DNA from 2 places in the Lysinibacillus sp. JK80 genome. Region 1 is predicted to be linked to the other one. Evidence: a T-box and tRNA genes for the amino acid it is inferred to sense, from the RefSeq annotation. Region 1 holds a T-box; the other holds one or more tRNA genes.

Region 1 (10,661 bases):
ATGTTTTTCATTGTTATTCAATCGCTTCTTGACGTTTACGATACACTTCGTACATTAATAAAGCCGCTGCTACTGATGCGTTCAGTGATGTGACATGCCCAACCATCGGTAAGTGATATAAAAAATCGCATTTTTCTTTTAATAAACGCCCCATCCCTTTACCCTCACTACCGATAATGATGGCTAATGGTAATGTTGCATCCATTTTTCGATAATCTGCAGATCCCTTTGCATCTGTTCCTGCAATCCATACACCGCGTTCTTTTAATTCATCTATAGTTTGAGCAAGATTGTTTACACGTACAACTGGAACGTGTTCAATCGCTCCTGTAGATGCCTTTGCCACTACTGCTGTTAGACTCACTGATCGGCGCTTAGGAATAATAATACCATGTGCTCCTATAGCATCAACCGTTCTCATAATAGACCCTAGATTATGAGGATCCTCTAACTCATCTAAGATTAAGAAAAAAGGATCTTCCTGTTTATTAGCTGCAGCTGCAAATAAATCCTCTAGTTCAGCATACTTATAAGCGGCAACAGAAGCAACGATACCTTGATGATTAGCACTTGATAATTGGTCAACTTTCTTTTTTGGGACAAATTGAACTATGACACCACGTTCACGGGCTAAATCTAGCAGTTCATTGACGCCAGATTTTTTTACTCCTTCCGCAATCCATACTTTATTCATATCGCGGCCTGAACGAAGTGCTTCTAACACTGGGTTTTTACCGGCAATAATTTCACCATTCTGTTCTGCCATTATTTAGACACTCCTTTTGATTCCTCGATTATTTGAATAGCATATGCAATGATTTCGTAGACACGTTCTAGTTCATTCAATAAATATAAACTACCAAGCACCGCCTCAAAGCCTGAGCTATTACGATAGGTTTGGACATCCGTATTTTTTGGTACAGAGCCGGATTTGGCATTGCGTCCACGGCGGAACACAGCCAATTCCTCCTCTGTTAAATAATTTTCATCCATCATGCGATGAACGATCATCGATTGCGCTTTTGCTGAGACGTAGCGAGTTGCCTCTCGATGTAGTGTGTTTGGTTTAACACGACCAGAGCGTAGCAAATATTCTCGGACCTTTTGTTCCAATACGGCATCACCCATATAGGCTAACGCCAGCGCTTTTAATTGTTTAACATCTTCATTGCGAAGTTTATCCAACTTAATTACCCTCGTTTCCATCTAGTTCCTTGTCGTGTATCTTCTAAAATGATACCTTGGGCTTGCAAATGGTCACGGATCTCATCAGAGCGAGCAAAATCACGATTTTTACGTGCCTCGACACGCTCTTGTAGTAATGCTTCAATTTCTTCGTCTAATAGTTCTTCTTCTTTTGCAAATTCAATACCTAAGACGTCACCTAGTACTTCAAAGGTTTCAATAAAGGTTTCTAATACCTTCTTGCAAGTATTGGCTTCATTTAAGTAAATATTAGCAATACGAGCTACTTCAAATAATACAGAAATAGCGTTGGCTGTATTAAAATCATCATCCATTGCCTCTTCAAAATGCGCTTTCTGTTCCGCAATTTTGTTCAGCCATTCTTCTGAATGATCACCTAAGCTTACAGTAGTCGTAAGGCGATGCTTCACATTGTTGTATGCTGTACGAATGCGCTCTAAACCTGACGCAGCAGCTTCTACTAGGTCCTTCGCAAAGTTAATTGGATGACGATAATGGACAGATAGCATGAAGAAACGCAATATCTGCGGGTCAATTTGTTTACGGATATCATTCACAAGAATAAAATTCCCAAGAGATTTGGACATCTTTTCATTGTCAATATTAATATACCCGTTATGCATCCAATAACGCGCAAATGTTTTATCATTGTGTGCCTCTGATTGAGCAATTTCATTTTCGTGGTGAGGGAAAGTTAAATCCTGCCCACCAGCATGAATATCAATAGTATCTCCTAAATGTTCACGAGCCATTACAGAACACTCAATATGCCACCCTGGACGGCCATCTCCCCATGGGCTTTCCCAGAATATCTCACCTGGCTTAGCAGCTTTCCATAAAGCAAAATCTAGCGCATCATCTTTTTTCTCGCCCGCTTCAATACGAGCACCGATTTTTAAATCGTCAACTGATTGGTGTGATAATTTACCGTAGCCATCAAATTTACGAGTACGGTAATACACATCTCCTGCAGACTCATAAGCGTAGCCCTTTTCAATTAACACTTGAATAAATTGAATGATATCGTCCATATGCTCTGTCACACGTGGATGAACATCTGCCTTTTTGCATCCCAGTGCTGTAACATCTTCAAAATAGGCTGCAATAAAACGCTCTGTTAATTCATGTACTTCTTCACCAAGCTCATTTGCTGCTTTAATAATTTTATCGTCTACATCCGTAAAATTGGAAACAAACTTTACATCATAGCCTTTATACTGAAAATAACGACGTACTGTATCATAAACAATTACAGGACGTGAATTCCCAATATGGATATAGTTATAAACCGTAGGACCGCAGACATACATTTTTACCTTGCCCTCTTCTAGCGGTACAAAGGTTTCCTTTTGTCGTGTTAATGAGTTAAAAATTTGAATACCCATTGTATTTCACTCTCCTTTTCTGTTGAATAAAAAAAGCGCCTCTATCACTCCTAAAAGGAATGACAGAGACGCTCGATTTGCGTGGTTCCACTCTGATTGAAGACAAAAAGCCTTCCACTTTGGACATCCATTAACGGGGATGACTCGATAAAGCCTACTCTCGTTCAGCTTTATGCTCAAAGGTGCATTTCAGTTTTGCCTAGGCTCAGACCACTTTCAGCCGATGATGGTCCTCTCTTAAGAGCATGCGCCACTTACTTCTCCTTATCAACGCTTTTTCAATGTAAATACATTTTACAACGAAAGAATGAATTGTCAATAAATTTATCTTTATTGTGCAAATTTTTCTACACGGTCAATTGCTTTCTCTTTACCAATTAAACAAATGGCGTTCGGCAACTCTGGTCCATGTGTTTCACCTGTTGTCACAACACGGATTGGCATGAACAGATTTTTACCTTTATGACCAGTTGTCTTTTGTACAGCTTTAATCGCAGCTTTTACCGCATCTGGTGTAAACTCTTCTAGCTCTTCCAATTGTGCTTTAAATGCCGCCATTACTTCAGGTACTTGCTCTCCTGCTAAAACCTCTTTTGCTTCTTCATCATATTCAATATGGTCGTTAAAGAATAGGCTAGATAATTCGACAATTTCTGCACCAAAGCTCATTTGGTCATGATAAAGTGCGATTAAATCCGTCGCCCAAGCATGTTGCTCTGCAGTAAGTTCTTCAGGTAATAAGCCTGCTTTTTGTAGATGTGGTAAAGATAAAGCTACAACTTCTTCCAAAGACAACTTTTTAATATATTGATTATTCATCCATGTTAGCTTTTGTTTATCGAACATAGATGGTGATTTTGAAAGACGTTTTTCATCAAAAATTTTGATAAATTCTTCTTTTGAGAAAATCTCTTCTTCTCCCTCTGGAGACCAACCAAGTAGCGCAAAGAAGTTAAACATCGCTTCAGGAAGATAACCTAAATCTTTATATTGCGTAACAAATTGAATAATCGATTCATCACGCTTAGATAGTTTTTTACGGTTTTCGTTAATAATTAATGTCATATGTCCAAAGCGTGGATATTCCCAACCAAATGCATCAAAAATCATCATTTGTTTTGGTGTATTCGATAAATGCTCCTCACCGCGGAAAACGTGAGAGATTTCCATAAAGTGATCATCTAAAACAACTGCATAGTTATATGTTGGAATACCATTAGCTTTTACAAGTACCCAATCACCAATATCTTTAGACTCAAAGGTAACTTGTCCACGAACTAAATCTTCAAATTCGTATGTTACATTTTCAGGTACACGCATACGGATTGTGTATGGCTCACCTGCCGCTTCTTTAGCAGCGATTTCATCTGCTGATAAGTGGCGACATGTACCATCATAAGTAGGAGCAGCTACACCTCTTGCTTTTTGTTCTTCACGAGATGCTTCAAGCTTTTCAGAAGAACAGAAACACTTGTAGGCTACACCTTGCTCTAATAGTTTTTCAGCGTGCTCTTTATAAATATCAAGACGTTCCATTTGACGATAAGGCGCATAAGGTCCACCAATATCAATGGACTCATCATATTCAATACCTAACCATTTTAGGTTATCTAGTTGAGATGCTTCTCCGCCCTCTACATTACGTTCAATATCCGTATCTTCAATACGTACAATGAATTTACCGTTATGATGTTTTGCATATAAATAATTGAATAATGCTGTACGCGCTCCACCGATATGTAAATAACCTGTTGGAGATGGCGCGTAACGAACGCGAACTTCTTTCGTCATAATTAAAAGCCTCCTAAATTTTCGATCAAAAATTGACTTTGTTCATTTTACCACTCTGTTACAGGAAATAAAAGCGGGGTTCATCCACATTTATTTCTTGATCAATAGAATTGTTGCCATTGCCGCAATACCTTCCTCGCGACCTGTAAAACCTAATCGTTCAGTTGTAGTTGCTTTAACATTTACCTGTGAAGGCTCTGCGTGTAATAATTCAGCGATACGTTGTTGCATCTGTCCAATATAGGGGGCCATTTTAGGACGCTGTGCCATAATGGTACAATCGACATTACCTAGAGAATAACCCTTATCCTCAACAATCTTCCAAATGTACTCTAATAATTTTGCTGAGTCCGCGTCCTTAAATGCAGGGTCTGTATCTGGAAAATGACGGCCAATATCCCCTTCTCCAATTGCTCCTAGAGCCGCATCTGTGACAGTGTGTAAGAGAACATCCGCATCTGAATGTCCTACTAGTCCTTTTTCATGCGGAATGGTAATGCCACCAATAATTAATGGACGACCTTCTTCAAATGCATGTACGTCAAAACCTTGTCCAATTCGAAACATATTCATCTTCCTTTAATTAATATTTATCATTATCATATCAAAATTTGCCCTAGGTTGTTTGAAAAGCGCTTTAATAATTATCCTCCTATAGCAGTAATGGGCAGTTTAGAAAGCTACACTCTCTAGACTGCCCCACATTCTTTAAATATGATACTCTATATTTTTCATTTGACTGTTGCTAATATTCGGAGATGGCTGTGAATTATAAACACGTGAATAAGGGGGAACAGAGTGTGTTAGCCAAATATTACTTCCTAAAACGGAATCGTGCCCAATCGTCGTCTCGCCCCCTAAGATAGTAGCACCAGCATAAATGACAACATTGTCGGCAATATTCGGATGACGCTTAATGCCCTTAATTGGATTACCATTTTCATCTAATGGGAAGCTTAGTGCACCTAATGTTACACCTTGATAAATTTTTACATTCTTACCGATAGTACAAGTTTCACCGATAACTACACCTGTTCCGTGGTCAATAAAGAATGATTCTCCTATTGTAGCCCCTGGATGAATATCGATACCCGTTAATCGGTGCGCATATTCTGACATAATTCGAGGCACAATTTGTACACCCATTTCGTATAACTCATGTGCGATGCGGTGAATATAAACAGCCACAATAGATGGATAGCTTAGCAAAATTTCCTCTGTGGAAAGAGCTGCTGGGTCACCATTATATGCCGCTTGAATATCTGTTTGTAGCACTTGGCGAATGGCAGGAAATCGATTAATCAAATTCATAACAATTTTGTCTGCTTGTTCACGGCAATACTTCTCGCAATTGGCAGGATCACTATCCTCCATATTATAAAATAATACTTTTTCGATAATATCCCGCAAATCTAATGCTGTTTCACGCAGCTTATTACTGCAAACTACGTTCACCCTTGTTTCATCAATAGGTCTTGTCATATAAATGCCAGGAAACAGCACCTCATGGAAATTATCTATTATTTTTATAACCCGATCTCGTCCATCAAAGCCTATTGAGTTGTCAACGTCGATGTACTGTTTATTTATACTAGTTAATGAACCTGTAATTTCTGGAACCTTTTGATTTAACCAATCATTTAATGACACAATAAACACCCCTCACATCTTTTCATCTATTCTATTACCTTATTAATCATATATCCACTATTTCATTTTACACGTAAAACGATCACACATGGATAAAATCCACTTTATTGGAGCATTCCAACTTTTTATTCTCTTCTACGCCTTCGTTTCTAATTCGACTAGCAGTTATGTCATTATTATCATACATATATGGATGAACAGATTACGAAGCAATAAGGCATTCTGACCATATAATTTTTCCCAAACAAAACAAATAAAAAAGACTATCCATCCTTAACAAACTACGAATGAATAGCCTCTATAAATAATATTTCTTAATGATTGAATGATCCACGCTTACGCAAGATTGCCTCACCAAATACTAAGTCTTCTTGTGTTGTCATTTTTACATTTTCATAACTACTTTCTACGATGTGTACCTGATGTCCGAGACGCTCCATTAGCATTGCCTCATCTGTCCCAAGAAAACCTACTTTTTCAGCTACGTCCTCCGCTTCCATAATTAATTCAAAACGGAATGCTTGTGGAGTTTGCACCATCCAAAGGCTTTCTCGATCAACCGTTTCCTCTATAATGCCATTCATTGATACTTTTTTCATCGTATCTTTCGCACGAACCCCTGCAATTGCTGCACCATGATGATGCGCGTTCTGTACAAGCTTTGCAATGATATCATGCGTAATAAACGGGCGTGCTGCGTCATGGACAAGCACAATATCTACCTGTTGCATCTCTTTCATGCAAGAATGAACCGAATGCTGTCGCTCAGCACCCCCATCAGGTAAACCCTTCACTTTGGTAATCCTATAGTCCTCTAGCATTTTTTGAATAAATCCACGCTCTTCTGGTTTTACAGCGAGCCAAATACCTGTGCAAGCGGGATCTTGTTGAAACACTTCTAGCGTGTGTACCAGAATAGGTTTCTCTAAAAGCTTTAAAAATAATTTATTTTGCCCTGCACCCATACGCTTCCCACTTCCGGCAGCAGGTAGAACCACTTCATATTGCATTTCCCCACATCCTAATCGTCCTTCGGCTTAGCAAATATCATACGACCTGCTGATGTTTGCAGCACACTAGTAACTGTAACTGTAATTGCCTGTCCGATATAACTACGACCACCTTCAACCACAATCATCGTACCATCATCTAAATAGGCAACTCCTTGGTTATGCTCTTTGCCATCCTTTATAACCACAACCTGCATATCTTCACCTGGTATAACTACAGGTTTCACTGCATTCGCTAAATCATTGATATTTAACACTTTTACATGATGGAGCTCACAGACTTTATTCAGGTTAAAATCATTGGTAACGATGCATGTATCATTGCCCATTTTTTTTGCAAGACGGACAAGCTTTAAATCTACCTCTTGTACATCTTCAAAATCCTCGTCCGTAATTTCAACTTTTGTCTTACGCTCATCTTGTAATTTTTTTAAAATATCTAAACCACGCCGACCTCTTGTGCGCTTTAAGGTATCAGACGAATCAGCTATATGCTGAAGCTCTGTGAGCACAAATTGAGGTACAACTAATATACCCTCAATGAAGCCTGTTTCAGAAATATCAGCAATACGACCATCAATAATTACACTTGTATCTAGCAGTTTGTAGCTTCCACGAACCTCTTGAGCTTCAGCACCTTCAGCAGCTTTTTTCTTCGTATTGGTACTACGTAATGTAAAAAGCTGTATGAGCTCATCTCTTTTTCTAAAACCTAGACGGAATCCTAAATACCCTAATACAAATGACAGGATAATTGGAAGTACTTCCGAAATAACAGGGAATGGTACACTATCAATGGCAAAGCCTAAAAAGTAAGCGACAATCAACCCAATTATTAAACCAAACGTACCAAATAATAAATCTCCGATAGGAACCTTAAACAGAACTTCTTCCATCCAGCTAATGAGCCTTACAAAGTAATCGGAAAATGCAAAAGATAGTGTAAACAGTAAAAGTGCGCCTAGAGCTACTGATACATAAGGATTATCTAGCCAAGGATTAGATGATAAATGAAGCAATTCGTATAATGGCGGTAAGAAAACAAGGCCCAATGCTCCTCCAATCAGTAAAAACGCAATTTGAACAAATTTTTTCACAAGCTGTCACCTCCTAATTGTTAGTTAAGATTATACATAGTTTACGGTAGAAAATCTTTCATGAGCTCAGTCAAAATCTCATTATTTTTGATGTTGTGAAACAAGGATAAGATAGTTAGACAAAATTTTACAAACTTCTATTTTGTTCGTACTAGATGAAATCCTTTATTCATTCATCAGCTATTATTTAGGACGTTTATTCTTTTATATGAGTTTCCGATATTAGCATAAAAATGAAGGAAAATGCATGTCAGAATAATATCCAACATGCACAACCTCCTTTATAACTCTCTAAAGCATGCATTTAGTGCATCTTTTATCGTTTCTACACCAACAATTTCAATTCCCTGCGGAAATTCCCAACCACCAATATTCGAAGAAGGAATGAAAGCTCTTTTAAATCCAAGCTTCGCCGCTTCAATGACTCGCTGTTCTATACGTGATACCCGACGGACCTCACCTGTCAGTCCGACCTCACCAATAAAGCAATCCGTTGCACGCACTGCCTGATCCTTAAAACTAGATACAATGCTTGTCAACACCGCTAAATCTATTGCTGGCTCATCCAGCTTGACACCACCAGCAACTTTAATATATGCATCCTGAGCTTGTAGCATGAGACCCATACGCTTTTCTAGTACAGCCATTAGCAATTGTACTCGGTTTTGATCGACACCTGTGGCCATACGTTTAGGATAGTTAAAGCTTGTAGGCGTAACTAAGGATTGAATTTCAACAAGGATTGGCCTTGTCCCCTCCATTGAGGCTACAATAGTTGACCCCGCCGCACCTTGTGAACGCTCCTGTAAAAATAACTCAGAAGGGTTTAGAACTTCCTTTAACCCCCCTTGAAGCATTTCAAATATAGCAATTTCATTTGTAGATCCGAAGCGGTTTTTTTGGCTTCGTAAAATACGATGATTATGATGTCTCTCCCCTTCAAAGTACAGTACAGTATCCACCATATGCTCTAAAATACGTGGCCCTGCAATTTGTCCCTCTTTTGTGACATGCCCTACTAGAAAAATAGCAATGCCTTTTGTTTTAGCGATTCGCATCAGCTCAGCTGTACATTCACGAACCTGTGAGACACTACCTGGGGCGCTTGTTACTTCTGGATGAAAAACCGTTTGTATGGAATCGACAATGACAAATTTAGGTTGTACTTCATCAATGGTTTGGTTTAAAAACTCTAGGTTTGTTTCGGAGTATATGTAAAGCTCTTGAGAAATCACTCCTAAACGCTCTGCTCGTAATTTCGTTTGACGAATGGATTCCTCTCCGGAAATATAAAGTACGCGATGCCCTTTATTCGAGAGTAATGCGGAAACCTGTAATAGTAATGTTGATTTCCCTATTCCAGGATCGCCCCCAATTAATACTAGAGAACCAGGTACAATGCCCCCGCCTAATACACGGTTGAGTTCGCCCATTTCTGTTGCTACGCGCGATTCTTCAGTAGCTTCCACTTGGATAATCGGGATTGCCTTTTGAGTAACTGTAGCAGAATGTTGAAATGCTCCACGTGGGCCTTTTGCAACCATTTCTACTTCTTCCACCATTTTATTCCATTCACCACACCCAGGGCATCTTCCCATCCATTTAGCAGATTCATAGCCACAGCCTGAACATACAAATTTCGTTTTTTTCTTTGCCAAATTGCTTTCACCTCGAATATTTGTTCTTATCCTTAATTGTACAGAAAAAAAGACAGCTTGGCACTTAAAGCCTTACTGTCTTTTCTTGAAATTATTTAGAGATGGAAACTCCCTCTTTTTTCTTTACAACAAACTCATCGTTTACGTAATCAATGACAACCTGATTACCCTTTTCTACATTACCCTTTAGTAATTCTTCTGATAATCGATCCTCTACTTGTTTTTGTAATGCACGACGTAGTGGACGAGCACCATATTGAGGGTCATAGCCTTCTTCAGCAATTTTTTCAAGTGCTGCATCAGTCAGCTCTAACGAAATGTCTTGCTCTTGCAAGCGTTTTGTTAAAGCATTGCCCATCATCGCAATGATTTCTTTTAAGTGCTCTTTTTCTAATGCGTGGAAGACAATCATTTCATCGATACGGTTTAAGAATTCTGGACGGAATGCTTTTTTCAATTCTTCTAACATCGTACCCTTCATGTCTTTATGCTTAGACTCTGCACCACCTACATTGAAACCAAGGTTCTTTTGGTATTTTAATGCATCCGCACCAACGTTTGAAGTCATAATGACCACTGTATTGCGGAAGTCTACTACACGTCCCTTAGAGTCTGTTAAACGACCATCTTCAAGCACTTGCAATAGAATATTGAATACATCAGGGTGTGCCTTTTCAATTTCATCTAATAAAACGACTGAATATGGCTTACGGCGAACTTTCTCTGTCAGTTGACCACCATCATCGAAGCCTACATAACCCGGAGGTGAACCTACTAAACGAGAAGTCGAATGTTTCTCCATGTACTCGGACATGTCAACACGAATCATCGCATCCTCATCGCCAAACATTACCTCAGCAAGTG
Region 2 (10,661 bases), 600 kb from region 1:
ATTTTTTTTGCTCTACAAAACCTTTTACAATGAACTTTCCACTGTATTGATTATTCGTTAATATATCTCCAACTTGTATTCCTTTATCTTGTAGTGAGCTATCCAAAAGCACCTCGTCTTGATGCACATTGCTAAAAAGTGTAGATTCCGTTGATGTCACAAAGGCTACACTTTGTTGTTTATCATCCTGATCATTTAAAAAGCCCATCTGGATCGAAAAAGCTACTGCCTCTTTTTCTTTACTTATGACTTTCTGTTGCAGGTCGCTATCGATTCTTGAAAGATTAAACGTGCCATCCGCATCCTCAGCCATATAAAATTGTCCCTTCGGTAAATCCTTAATTAAAGCTGCATTATCCTGTGACAGACCATTTGCTAAACCCGAGATAATAAACGTTAAAAAACTAACTAGGAAGATAATGGAGCCCAAGATTAAAAACCGTACTTTATTCTTCTTCATTTCTTTCCAGGCAAGATTCATCACTAACCCCTCCATTTCTTTGATTACTCCTAGCTTAAAATTGTTAAATGAACAGAGCATGAACTAATTGTTAAAATGTAGTGATTATATAAAAAGCCACTCTATAAAGGCATTTTTATCCCATAGAGTGGCATCTTTTTTGAATCTTATTTATCTTTACTTACTAAAATCCCTCGCCTTGAATGAATTGATATTTTTGATTTCTAATCAAGGTCTTAATATTTTATACGAACTGTGAATTTCAATTGTAGTATGAATATAAGATCTAAAAAAACTCTTAAAGAATTTCAATACCTTTTCATCTTCATTTCTTACATCAAAACAAGCATACGGTATATTTAGTTGAATTTGATTTTTAATAACCTCGCCCAGTAAAGGTCTTAAAATATAATGATTTCTTCTATCTTCTTTAATAAAGAGGGAAGTAATAAATAAATGTTCATTATTCACATTTGTACTTAATATCCACCCGATGATTTCCTCTTTGTAGTAAACCAAAAAACTCGTTTGTGGACTAGCTTCACCAAATTGAAAATCCTCTAAGGGTGATAAATGCTTAGGATACCAATCAACATTGCGTAACGACTCCAGTTCCGCTTCATGAATTTGATTCAACGCTTTAACAGAGATGTCTTCTGGAAATGTGTTTTTTTCGATCCATTTTTCTTTGCTCATATCTTTCACATTAATCATAAAGTGAGTTTTGTCTAAAATTGGTGGAGTCCACGATTGCTTTCTTAATGTGTATTTTACATTCGGACTAGTTTCAGGAAAAACATTTGTATATAAAACATTTGCGCCTTTTGCTTTTAGTTCTTTTTCGGCAAACTTTAGTAGTTTTTCTTCTATGTTTTTATTTTTAAACTTATCTCTAACATTTACTGAGTAGACGACGCCCATTCTATCTAACTCTTTGTATTCCGCCAATATTGCTCCGAGAACTTCACTATTTTTATCAACTGAAACGCCTAGGACAAACGAGTCATTGTTTAGGTCATTAAATAAAAAGTCACCTTTAATATTTTTAAAATGCAGTAATACTTCATTAACTTGGGTTTCATTTATTCTTTGGATTAGCATGATTTTTACCTTCTTAATGAAAATAGTCTATTTTATTTGAGGTTTAGTAAAAAAGGGAATGGATCACCTCGATAAGTGATCCATTCCAACTAAGGATTTACTTAAGGTCCCTCATTTCCAGTACCTTTAACACTTTTTATATAAGACGCTGGCTTTTCTGCGGTGGCTTTTATACGAATATGAATATATTGCGAAGTATTAGCTGGAATCTCAATATAAGTAACACCAGTTTTAGTTGTAGCAGTTGACCATTCTGCTGCATTATCTGCTGCATTTGGGTTGCTATCTACAAAATACTCATATGTCTCTTGAGTTTGTAAATTTGATAATTTGGTATACCCAGCAACACCAACCGCTACTGTAGGTTCAGGTGCAGCAGCAGGTTTGATATCATTTAACTCGATTTGCGCTAAATCTTGCACATCATTTGCTGGTTGCCCTCCTGCTGAAGCTATACGAATATGCACAAATTGACCCGCATTTATCGAAATATTATCAATTTCTGTTGTTCCTGATAGGGGTATTAATGTTGCGCCTGCCCAGTCTGTGCTAATAGATGTCGTAGCATTACTATCTATTATATATTCATACGTAACACCATCTGTTAATCCTGTCAGTTTCATTGTTCCTGCATTCGTTCCTTGTGCTTTCATTGCATTAGGTGCAGTAATTGGATTTACAATTGTTAATGGTATATTCGTTATATTTATTGTTTTTGCATCAGAATAGACTGTTTCATTCACAAATTCTTTTTGAGGCTTCGCTTTATTCAAAGCAGCGTCTTTTAAAGAAATATCGTTACCATTTGCACTCATCGTGATGGTTGTATTTTGTTCAATTTTTGATACGGTTGTTGCACCTAACGTGACAGTTACGGTATTTCCTAAAAGTTCAAAGGTATCATCATTAGCAAAAGCAAACGTAGAATTTGTTTGATTACTTAAAGTAAAATCATTCGCTAAATCAATTAGATTAGCCAAACCAAGATTTACATCCTCTGAGAAGATAATCGTTAACTGATCCCCTACATCTACACCGTTAGAACCCTTATCTATGAAGCCTGAACTAATAATAACTGGTGCAGCCTGATCAACTGCTGTCACATGAATCCCAGCTATATTCACTCCATTGATATCTATGATAGATTCATTTGGATTTTGAATAACCTCTGGTGTGAAGTGAGTACCAACCATTGGTTCCACTCTAATTGTAATATATTTGTTTTCACCTTGTGTATATAATGGATTAGGATTACCATTGCTAAGCAGTGGCGTTCTTCCATTTTTGTCTGTTACTTTTATAGATTCTACAGTAAAGCCAGGGACTGTAAATGAATCCTTAGTTACTGTCGTTGGATCAATATTTGCTGAAAATTTTAGGCGAATGGTTTCCATTTTTCCATCTTGTGAGCTGACCCCATCTTTACCATCTATCGTAACCGTTTCTAGCAATGGGTTATTTACTATTGTATTAGCAACTACTTGTCCAATCTTTTTAGCGAGTTTACCTGCTGACGTTCTTTCTACTACAACAACTACCTTACCAGCAGCTGATGAAATTTTACCATCAGGCGGAAGTGTTTCCCAAGAAGATACATCAGCATTTAATGATGGCTTTCCAGCGTCTGCTGCATTCGCATCATCAAAAACTTTAAAAGCAAACTCATTACCTAAATCTACAGGTTCACCAACTGTAATATTTATTTTATCGTTACTGAATGGATCATCCACTGCCGTAACAGCTAATGGGCTTAAAGATCCGATGCTAACTCGTGTTCTTAAACTCTCTGCATATTGAGTACCATTGTCTGTTACTTTTATAATCGCTACATCAATTTCAGACATCCCATTAGCAAAACCAGAGGAAATCGCAATTGATTTTTCACCATTTCCGTCAGGAAGTATACCCCATTCTAATTGATTGCCTGAAACATCGTATACAGAAATCATATAATCACCTATTGGGGAAGGTAGTTTAACTGTCACTTTGTCTGCCCCAGTAGCATTGTCAGTAACAGTAATATCACTAACTGCTGGTGCATTCGGGAAAGTCGTTGGTACTCCTTTTTCGACTCTTGTGCTTTCAGTTTTTCCGTTTTCTGTAACTGTTACATAGACTTTATCAAGTCCTAGAGGAAATCCTCCTAGAATCTCTACTATACTAAGTGCAGTTGACGTTGTTACTGAAAAGCTTCCAAGGATATTTCCATTTGTACTTGCATCATACACTTTAATTAATGAGCCTACTGGTAATGAAGGTAAAGCAATCATATCCTTGCCTGCTGTCGCGTAATTAACCAATTGTATGTGTGAAGGAGCTTGTGATTGATTTGAACTTTGAACATATACCGTCGTTGAAAAACTTGCTGGTATGTTCCCACTTGCTGCATACCGTACTTCATAGTTTCCTGCACCTAAGCCAATAATTTCTGTTGCTAATAAAGGTACATTCGTCCAACTTGTGTCTGTAACTAGTTTATATTGATATTTCTTACTTGCATTTAAACCTGTAATCTTACCATCATTTCCTACTAAAGTTGGAGACACCCCTTGTAAACCCTTTGGTGCTGATGGTGCTACGGGAACTGTTGTATCAATAGACCCGCTACCTGAGTTATCAGATGACGTATCGGATAAATCTGGGTTTTTTGTTCCAGCAATTCGTTCGACATTGCCTTTTACAGAATTATAATTTTGAATTATATCAGCAGGTTTTGAACCTGTTGGAATAACAAGGTTGCCAATTTTGGTTTCTGTTCCTATTGTAACTTTTGTTTCTCTATTAAGTGTTTCAAGATTACTTACTCGACCGATTGTTTGCAGATTTACATTTGCACTTGTCATAAGAGATAGATTAACAATGTCACTTTTACCAGATAATTTAACCTCACCTGTAGTTGTTACTTGTAAAGAAGTTACATTTGAGTTAATGACAACGTCAGTAGCTCCCTGGACAATCAATACTTTAGGAAGCACCACTGAACTTCCAGCAGTTAATATTGCATTGCTATTAACAACAATCTCTCCTACTGTAGATGCTCCAGATGTTTTCGATAGGAAAATAACATCAGCATTTTTATCCACACCCACATCACCCAATTGAAATTCACTGAAAACTACTCTTCCTCTTACTTTAGTTTCATTCGCAGCTATAGGTAAGTTATTCATAGATGCAACCTTTGCTCCAAAAGATTTATATGCATTAGTTTGATTTGCTAGTTGCAAAGTATCATCAATCGTCGTTTTACCTTCCACTTTCAAGAATTCAGAGTAGAAAGAATTCTCAACGCCTTTACCAACATGTAAATCGCCTTTAATGGTGATATTCTTCATTGTGATGTAATCGCTATTTACAATGACAGTAGAATCGATAGTTGCACCTTTTCCATCAAAGACAGCATGATTTACATAGGGGTTATTAGTATCAGTACTTGGTGTACCTTTTGCAGTTAATTCAATAGATTGTATTTGTTCAATTTTATTCTCTTTTATAGTTAGTTTTAAGTTGGCACCTTTTAATGTCGCTAGATTACTCGGATTAATCCATTTCTTTTGATCATCTGAAAGTGTGTATGTACCTTCAGAAGTCACCAGTGTCTCATCTGTAATATTGGAGATCGTCTCATTCAAATGAACAGGAACAGGTGTTATTTTGTTTTCACTACGGTAAATGAACGCTGCTAGTTGTCCACGAGTCACACTTTTATTAGGCGAAAATGTTGTTGGGGTTGTTCCGGATGTGACTTCATTTTCAATCAATACCCCAACATAATTATTAAACCAATCATCTTGACTCACATCTGTAAAGTTTATTTTTTGTTGAGAATTTTCTGATTTTAAATCATAGGCTAATGAGATGATTTTTGCCATCTGTGCTCGATTCACAGGATCATTCGGTCTGTATTCACCTTCAGATCCCACAATAATTCCTTTATCGGCTAATGCAGCAATATATTTATAGAAACTATGCTTTTCAGAGACATCTTTAAATCCTGGGTTCTTAATATTAGTTGTATCTAAATCTAATGCAAGTGCGATGATTTTTGCAGCATGGGCGCGAGTTAAAGGTTCGTTTGGACGGAAAGTACCATCTTCATAGCCACTTATAATATTACGTGCATGTAAACTATTTACTGCTTCATAAAAGTATGCATTTGACTGTACATCTTTGAATTTAGTTGCAGCTGCGTTAGCATTTGGTATCACTGTCACTAAACTACCTACCACAACAGATGCTGTAACTGTAGATGCTATTATCTTGTTAAAATTTTTATTCTTTTTTTTCATAATCTCACATTCTTTCCCTCATTATTGATGGTGACTTATTTACTAATAAATAGTAATTTGCGATATATCTTTTTGTATGTTTTTTTAAATTGGAATATCTCCCTTTCTTATTATAATTCCACAATGGTTTTTGGGTAGTTATTACCAAATATTTTAGATATATCCTTTTTTACTTTCCATTTTAGAGAAATTAGTCTACCTATCATACAAATGTGGTAAAAATATTTTATAATAAATAGTAAAATTAATATATATAAATTTTCAATTAATAGAACAAAAATTTTAGTTCAACTTCATGCATGACCCATACGTTGTGATTGATGTTTTCATGTTTCATTGATACAAAACATTTCTTAATGCCACTTGTTTCTAAGTGAAGGAAGAAACTAAACTCTGTCTTGTCATTTTTTGCTTTTAAGAGGGAAGTACACATTAATTTATCAGTTAACGTTACCATAATGAACCTAGATTATATTAAATAACTTAAGTTTGCTAATACAGCGCAAAATATAGCTGCTGTAAAGGCAAAATATGACCCATTCAGTCCTCCGCTCCTTTATCTATGTTTATATACTTTCTATAATTTTTTACAACAAAAAAAGAACCCCTGATATATCAAGGATTCTTCGTTGTAATTGATACCGGTGGTCGGGGTCGAACCGACACTCCAAAGGAACACGATTTTGAGTCGTGCGCGTCTGCCAATTCCGCCACACCGGCATAATGGAGATAAAAAAAATCGGATAAACCGATTAACAGTTAAAATATGGAGGCGGCAACCGGATTTGAACCGGTGATAAGGGTGTTGCAGACCCGTGCCTTACCACTTGGCTATGCCGCCGTCATACATGGAGCGGAAGACGAGGTTCGAACTCGCGACCCCCACCTTGGCAAGGTGGTGTTCTACCACTGAACTACTTCCGCAAAAATGGCTGGGGTACTAGGATTCGAACCTAGGCATGACGGAATCAAAATCCGTTGCCTTACCGCTTGGCTATACCCCAACAATGGGGCGACTGATGGGAATCGAACCCACGAATGCCGGAACCACAATCCGGTGCGTTAACCACTTCGCCACAATCGCCATTGTATTATGATGTTTATTAATTTTATATGTGATGGGGCGACTGATGGGAATCGAACCCACGAATGCCGGAACCACAATCCGGTGCGTTAACCACTTCGCCACAATCGCCATAAAATTAATTGGCAGGGGCAGTAGGAATCGAACCCACACCAAAGGTTTTGGAGACCTCTATTCTACCGTTGAACTATGCCCCTAAAATAATAAAACTGGTGGAGGGGGACGGATTCGAACCGCCGAACCCTAAGGAGCGGATTTACAGTCCGCCGCGTTTAGCCACTTCGCTACCCCTCCGGGAAAATCTGGTGCCGGCTATAGGAATCGAACCCACGACCTACTGATTACAAGTCAGTTGCTCTACCTGCTGAGCTAAACCGGCAAAAAAACAAGATGGGTCAGGACGGAATCGAACCGCCGACACTTAGAGCTTCAATCTAATGCTCTACCAACTGAGCTACTGACCCATATTTTAAAGTAAATGGCGGTCCCGACCGGGATCGAACCGGCGATCTCCTGCGTGACAGGCAGGCATGTTAACCGCTACACCACGGGACCATTTGGTTGCGGGGGCTGGATTTGAACCAACGACCTTCGGGTTATGAGCCCGACGAGCTACCACTGCTCCACCCCGCGATAATACTATAATGTTGTAAAAATAATGGTGGAGGATGACGGGCTCGAACCGCCGACCCTCTGCTTGTAAGGCAGATGCTCTCCCAGCTGAGCTAATCCTCCATCTGGGTATTGAATTGGTGACCCCTACGGGATTCGAACCCGTGTTACCGCCGTGAAAGGGCGGTGTCTTAACCACTTGACCAAGGGGCCATCGTTTGGAACACATCAAAGTGCTGGCGGAGAGTAAGGGATTTGAACCCTTGAGACAGTGTTAACCGCCTACACGATTTCCAATCGTGCTCCTTCGGCCACTCGGACAACTCTCCAAGAATGGCTCCGAAGGCAGGACTCGAACCTGCGACAACCTGATTAACAGTCAGGTGCTACTACCAACTGAGCTACTTCGGAATAATTTTAGTATATAGCCTAGCGACGTCCTACTCTCACAGGGGGAAGCCCCCAACTACCATCGGCGCTAAAGAGCTTAACTTCCGTGTTCGGTATGGGAACGGGTGTGACCTCTTTGCCATCATCACTAGACTATTTGAAAGACAATACTTATTATAACATATCTTATAAAAATTACAAGTATATTCTAATATTTTATTCTTTCAAAACTGGATAAACGGTGCATTGAATGTTTCAAACTTTTTTGGTTAAGTCCTCGATCGATTAGTATTCGTCAGCTCCATGTGTCACCACACTTCCACCTCGAACCTATCTACCTCATCGTCTTTGAGGGATCTTACTTACTTGCGTAATGGGAAATCTCATCTTGAGGGGGGCTTCATGCTTAGATGCTTTCAGCACTTATCCCGTCCACACATAGCTACCCAGCGATGCCTTTGGCAAGACAACTGGTACACCAGCGGTGTGTCCATCCCGGTCCTCTCGTACTAAGGACAGCTCCTCTCAAATTTCCTACGCCCACGACGGATAGGGACCGAACTGTCTCACGACGTTCTGAACCCAGCTCGCGTACCGCTTTAATGGGCGAACAGCCCAACCCTTGGGACCGACTACAGCCCCAGGATGCGATGAGCCGACATCGAGGTGCCAAACCTCCCCGTCGATGTGGACTCTTGGGGGAGATAAGCCTGTTATCCCCGGGGTAGCTTTTATCCGTTGAGCGATGGCCCTTCCATGCGGAACCACCGGATCACTAAGCCCGTCTTTCGACCCTGCTCGACTTGTAGGTCTCGCAGTCAAGCTCCCTTGTGCCTTTACACTCTACGAATGATTTCCAACCATTCTGAGGGAACCTTTGGGCGCCTCCGTTACCTTTTAGGAGGCGACCGCCCCAGTCAAACTGTCCGCCTGACACTGTCTCCTGCCCCGCTAAGGGGCATGGGTTAGAATTTCAATACAACCAGGGTAGTATCCCACCGACGCCTCCTTCGAAGCTGGCGCTCCGAGATCTCTGGCTCCTACCTATCCTGTACAAGTTGTACCAAAATTCAATATCAGGCTACAGTAAAGCTCCACGGGGTCTTTCCGTCCTGTCGCGGGTAACCTGCATCTTCACAGGTACTATAATTTCACCGAGTCTCTCGTTGAGACAGTGCCCAGATCGTTACGCCTTTCGTGCGGGTCGGAACTTACCCGACAAGGAATTTCGCTACCTTAGGACCGTTATAGTTACGGCCGCCGTTTACTGGGGCTTCAATTCGCAGCTTCGCTTGCGCTAACCACTCCTCTTAACCTTCCAGCACCGGGCAGGCGTCAGCCCCTATACGTCACCTTACGGTTTTGCAGAGACCTGTGTTTTTGCTAAACAGTCGCCTGGGCCTATTCACTGCGGCTCTCATGCGCTTGCACGCTCAAGAGCACCCCTTCTCCCGAAGTTACGGGGTCATTTTGCCGAGTTCCTTAACGAGAGTTCTCTCGCACACCTTAGGATTCTCTCCTCGACTACCTGTGTCGGTTTGCGGTACGGGCACCTCTCACCTCGATAGAGGCTTTTCTTGGCAGTGTGAAATCAGGAACTTCGTCCATACGGACTCGCCATCACAGCTCAACGTTATAGTGTGCGGATTTGCCTACACACACGCCTTACTGCTTGGACGCGCACAACCAACGGCGCGCTTACCCTATCCTACTGCGTCCCCCCATTTCTCAAACGGTGAGGAGGTGGTACAGGAATATCAACCTGTTGTCCATCGCCTACGCCTATCGGCCTCGGCTTAGGTCCCGACTAACCCTGAGCGGACGAGCCTTCCTCAGGAAACCTTAGTCATACGGTGGACGGGATTCTCACCCGTCTTTCGCTACTCATACCGGCATTCTCACTTCTAAGCGCTCCACCAGTCCTTCCGATCTGACTTCAACGCACTTAGAACGCTCTCCTACCACTGACATCGTAGATGTCAATCCACAGCTTCGGTGAATCGTTTAGCCCCGATACATTTTCGGCGCAGCGTCACTCGACCAGTGAGCTATTACGCACTCTTTAAATGATGGCTGCTTCTAAGCCAACATCCTGGTTGTCTGTGCAACGCCACATCCTTTTCCACTTAACGATTACTTTGGGACCTTAGCTGGTGGTCTGGGCTGTTTCCCTTTTGACTGCGGATCTTATCACTCGCAGTCTGACTCCCGTGTATAAATATCTGGCATTCGGAGTTTGTCTGAATTCGGTAAACCGGGATGGCCCCCTAGTCCAAACAGTGCTCTACCTCCAGTATTCTCATCACGAGGCTAGCCCTAAAGCTATTTCGGAGAGAACCAGCTATCTCCAAGTTCGATTGGAATTTCTCCGCTACCCACACCTCATCCCCGCACTTTTCAACGTGCGTGGGTTCGGGCCTCCAGTAAGTGTTACCTCACCTTCACCCTGGACATGGGTAGATCACCTGGTTTCGGGTCTACGACCACGTACTATTTCGCCCTATTCAGACTCGCTTTCGCTGCGGCTCCGCCTTCTAAAGCTTAACCTCGCACGTAATCGTAACTCGCCGGTTCATTCTACAAAAGGCACGCTATCACCCATTAACGGGCTCTAACTACTTGTAGGCACACGGTTTCAGGATCTCTTTCACTCCCCTTCCGGGGTGCTTTTCACCTTTCCCTCACGGTACTGGTTCACTATCGGTCACTAGGTAGTATTTAGCCTTGG

Evidence for each region. A T-box is a leader RNA that pairs with one kind of tRNA and senses whether it is charged. The one in region 1 lies ahead of cysS (cysteine--tRNA ligase), so its partner is inferred to be a tRNA-Cys.
Region 2: it has a tRNA-Cys gene. The T-box ahead of cysS (cysteine--tRNA ligase) is inferred to sense a tRNA for this amino acid. The anticodon was not compared.

The regions. Positions count from the first base shown of each region.
Region 1 is NZ_CP058997.1:4,484,517-4,495,177, forward strand. Features, by position in the region: gene HXV90_RS22575 (NYN domain-containing protein) at 1-11, opposite strand, end outside; gene rlmB (23S rRNA (guanosine(2251)-2'-O)-methyltransferase RlmB) at 14-766, opposite strand; gene HXV90_RS22585 (Mini-ribonuclease 3) at 766-1,206, opposite strand; gene cysS (cysteine--tRNA ligase) at 1,191-2,591, opposite strand; T-box leader at 2,653-2,871, opposite strand; gene gltX (glutamate--tRNA ligase) at 2,922-4,382, opposite strand; gene ispF (2-C-methyl-D-erythritol 2,4-cyclodiphosphate synthase) at 4,473-4,949, opposite strand; gene epsC (serine O-acetyltransferase EpsC) at 5,091-6,032, opposite strand; gene ispD (2-C-methyl-D-erythritol 4-phosphate cytidylyltransferase) at 6,347-7,042, opposite strand; gene HXV90_RS22615 (PIN/TRAM domain-containing protein) at 7,054-8,139, opposite strand; gene radA (DNA repair protein RadA) at 8,421-9,797, opposite strand; gene HXV90_RS22625 (ATP-dependent Clp protease ATP-binding subunit) at 9,889-10,661, opposite strand, start outside.
Region 2 is NZ_CP058997.1:3,886,908-3,897,568, forward strand. Features, by position in the region: gene HXV90_RS19510 (ABC transporter permease) at 1-481, opposite strand, end outside; gene HXV90_RS19515 (GNAT family N-acetyltransferase) at 689-1,561, opposite strand; gene HXV90_RS19520 (S-layer homology domain-containing protein) at 1,663-5,847, opposite strand; tRNA gene HXV90_RS19525 (tRNA-Leu) at 6,487-6,567, opposite strand; tRNA gene HXV90_RS19530 (tRNA-Cys) at 6,615-6,688, opposite strand; tRNA gene HXV90_RS19535 (tRNA-Gly) at 6,697-6,771, opposite strand; tRNA gene HXV90_RS19540 (tRNA-Gln) at 6,777-6,851, opposite strand; tRNA gene HXV90_RS19545 (tRNA-His) at 6,856-6,931, opposite strand; tRNA gene HXV90_RS19550 (tRNA-His) at 6,967-7,042, opposite strand; tRNA gene HXV90_RS19555 (tRNA-Trp) at 7,055-7,128, opposite strand; tRNA gene HXV90_RS19560 (tRNA-Tyr) at 7,142-7,225, opposite strand; tRNA gene HXV90_RS19565 (tRNA-Thr) at 7,235-7,310, opposite strand; tRNA gene HXV90_RS19570 (tRNA-Phe) at 7,323-7,395, opposite strand; tRNA gene HXV90_RS19575 (tRNA-Asp) at 7,411-7,486, opposite strand; tRNA gene HXV90_RS19580 (tRNA-Met) at 7,490-7,564, opposite strand; tRNA gene HXV90_RS19585 (tRNA-Val) at 7,591-7,666, opposite strand; tRNA gene HXV90_RS19590 (tRNA-Glu) at 7,682-7,756, opposite strand; tRNA gene HXV90_RS19595 (tRNA-Ser) at 7,781-7,872, opposite strand; tRNA gene HXV90_RS19600 (tRNA-Asn) at 7,878-7,954, opposite strand; rRNA gene rrf (5S ribosomal RNA) at 7,971-8,086, opposite strand; rRNA gene HXV90_RS19610 (23S ribosomal RNA) at 8,199-10,661, opposite strand, start outside.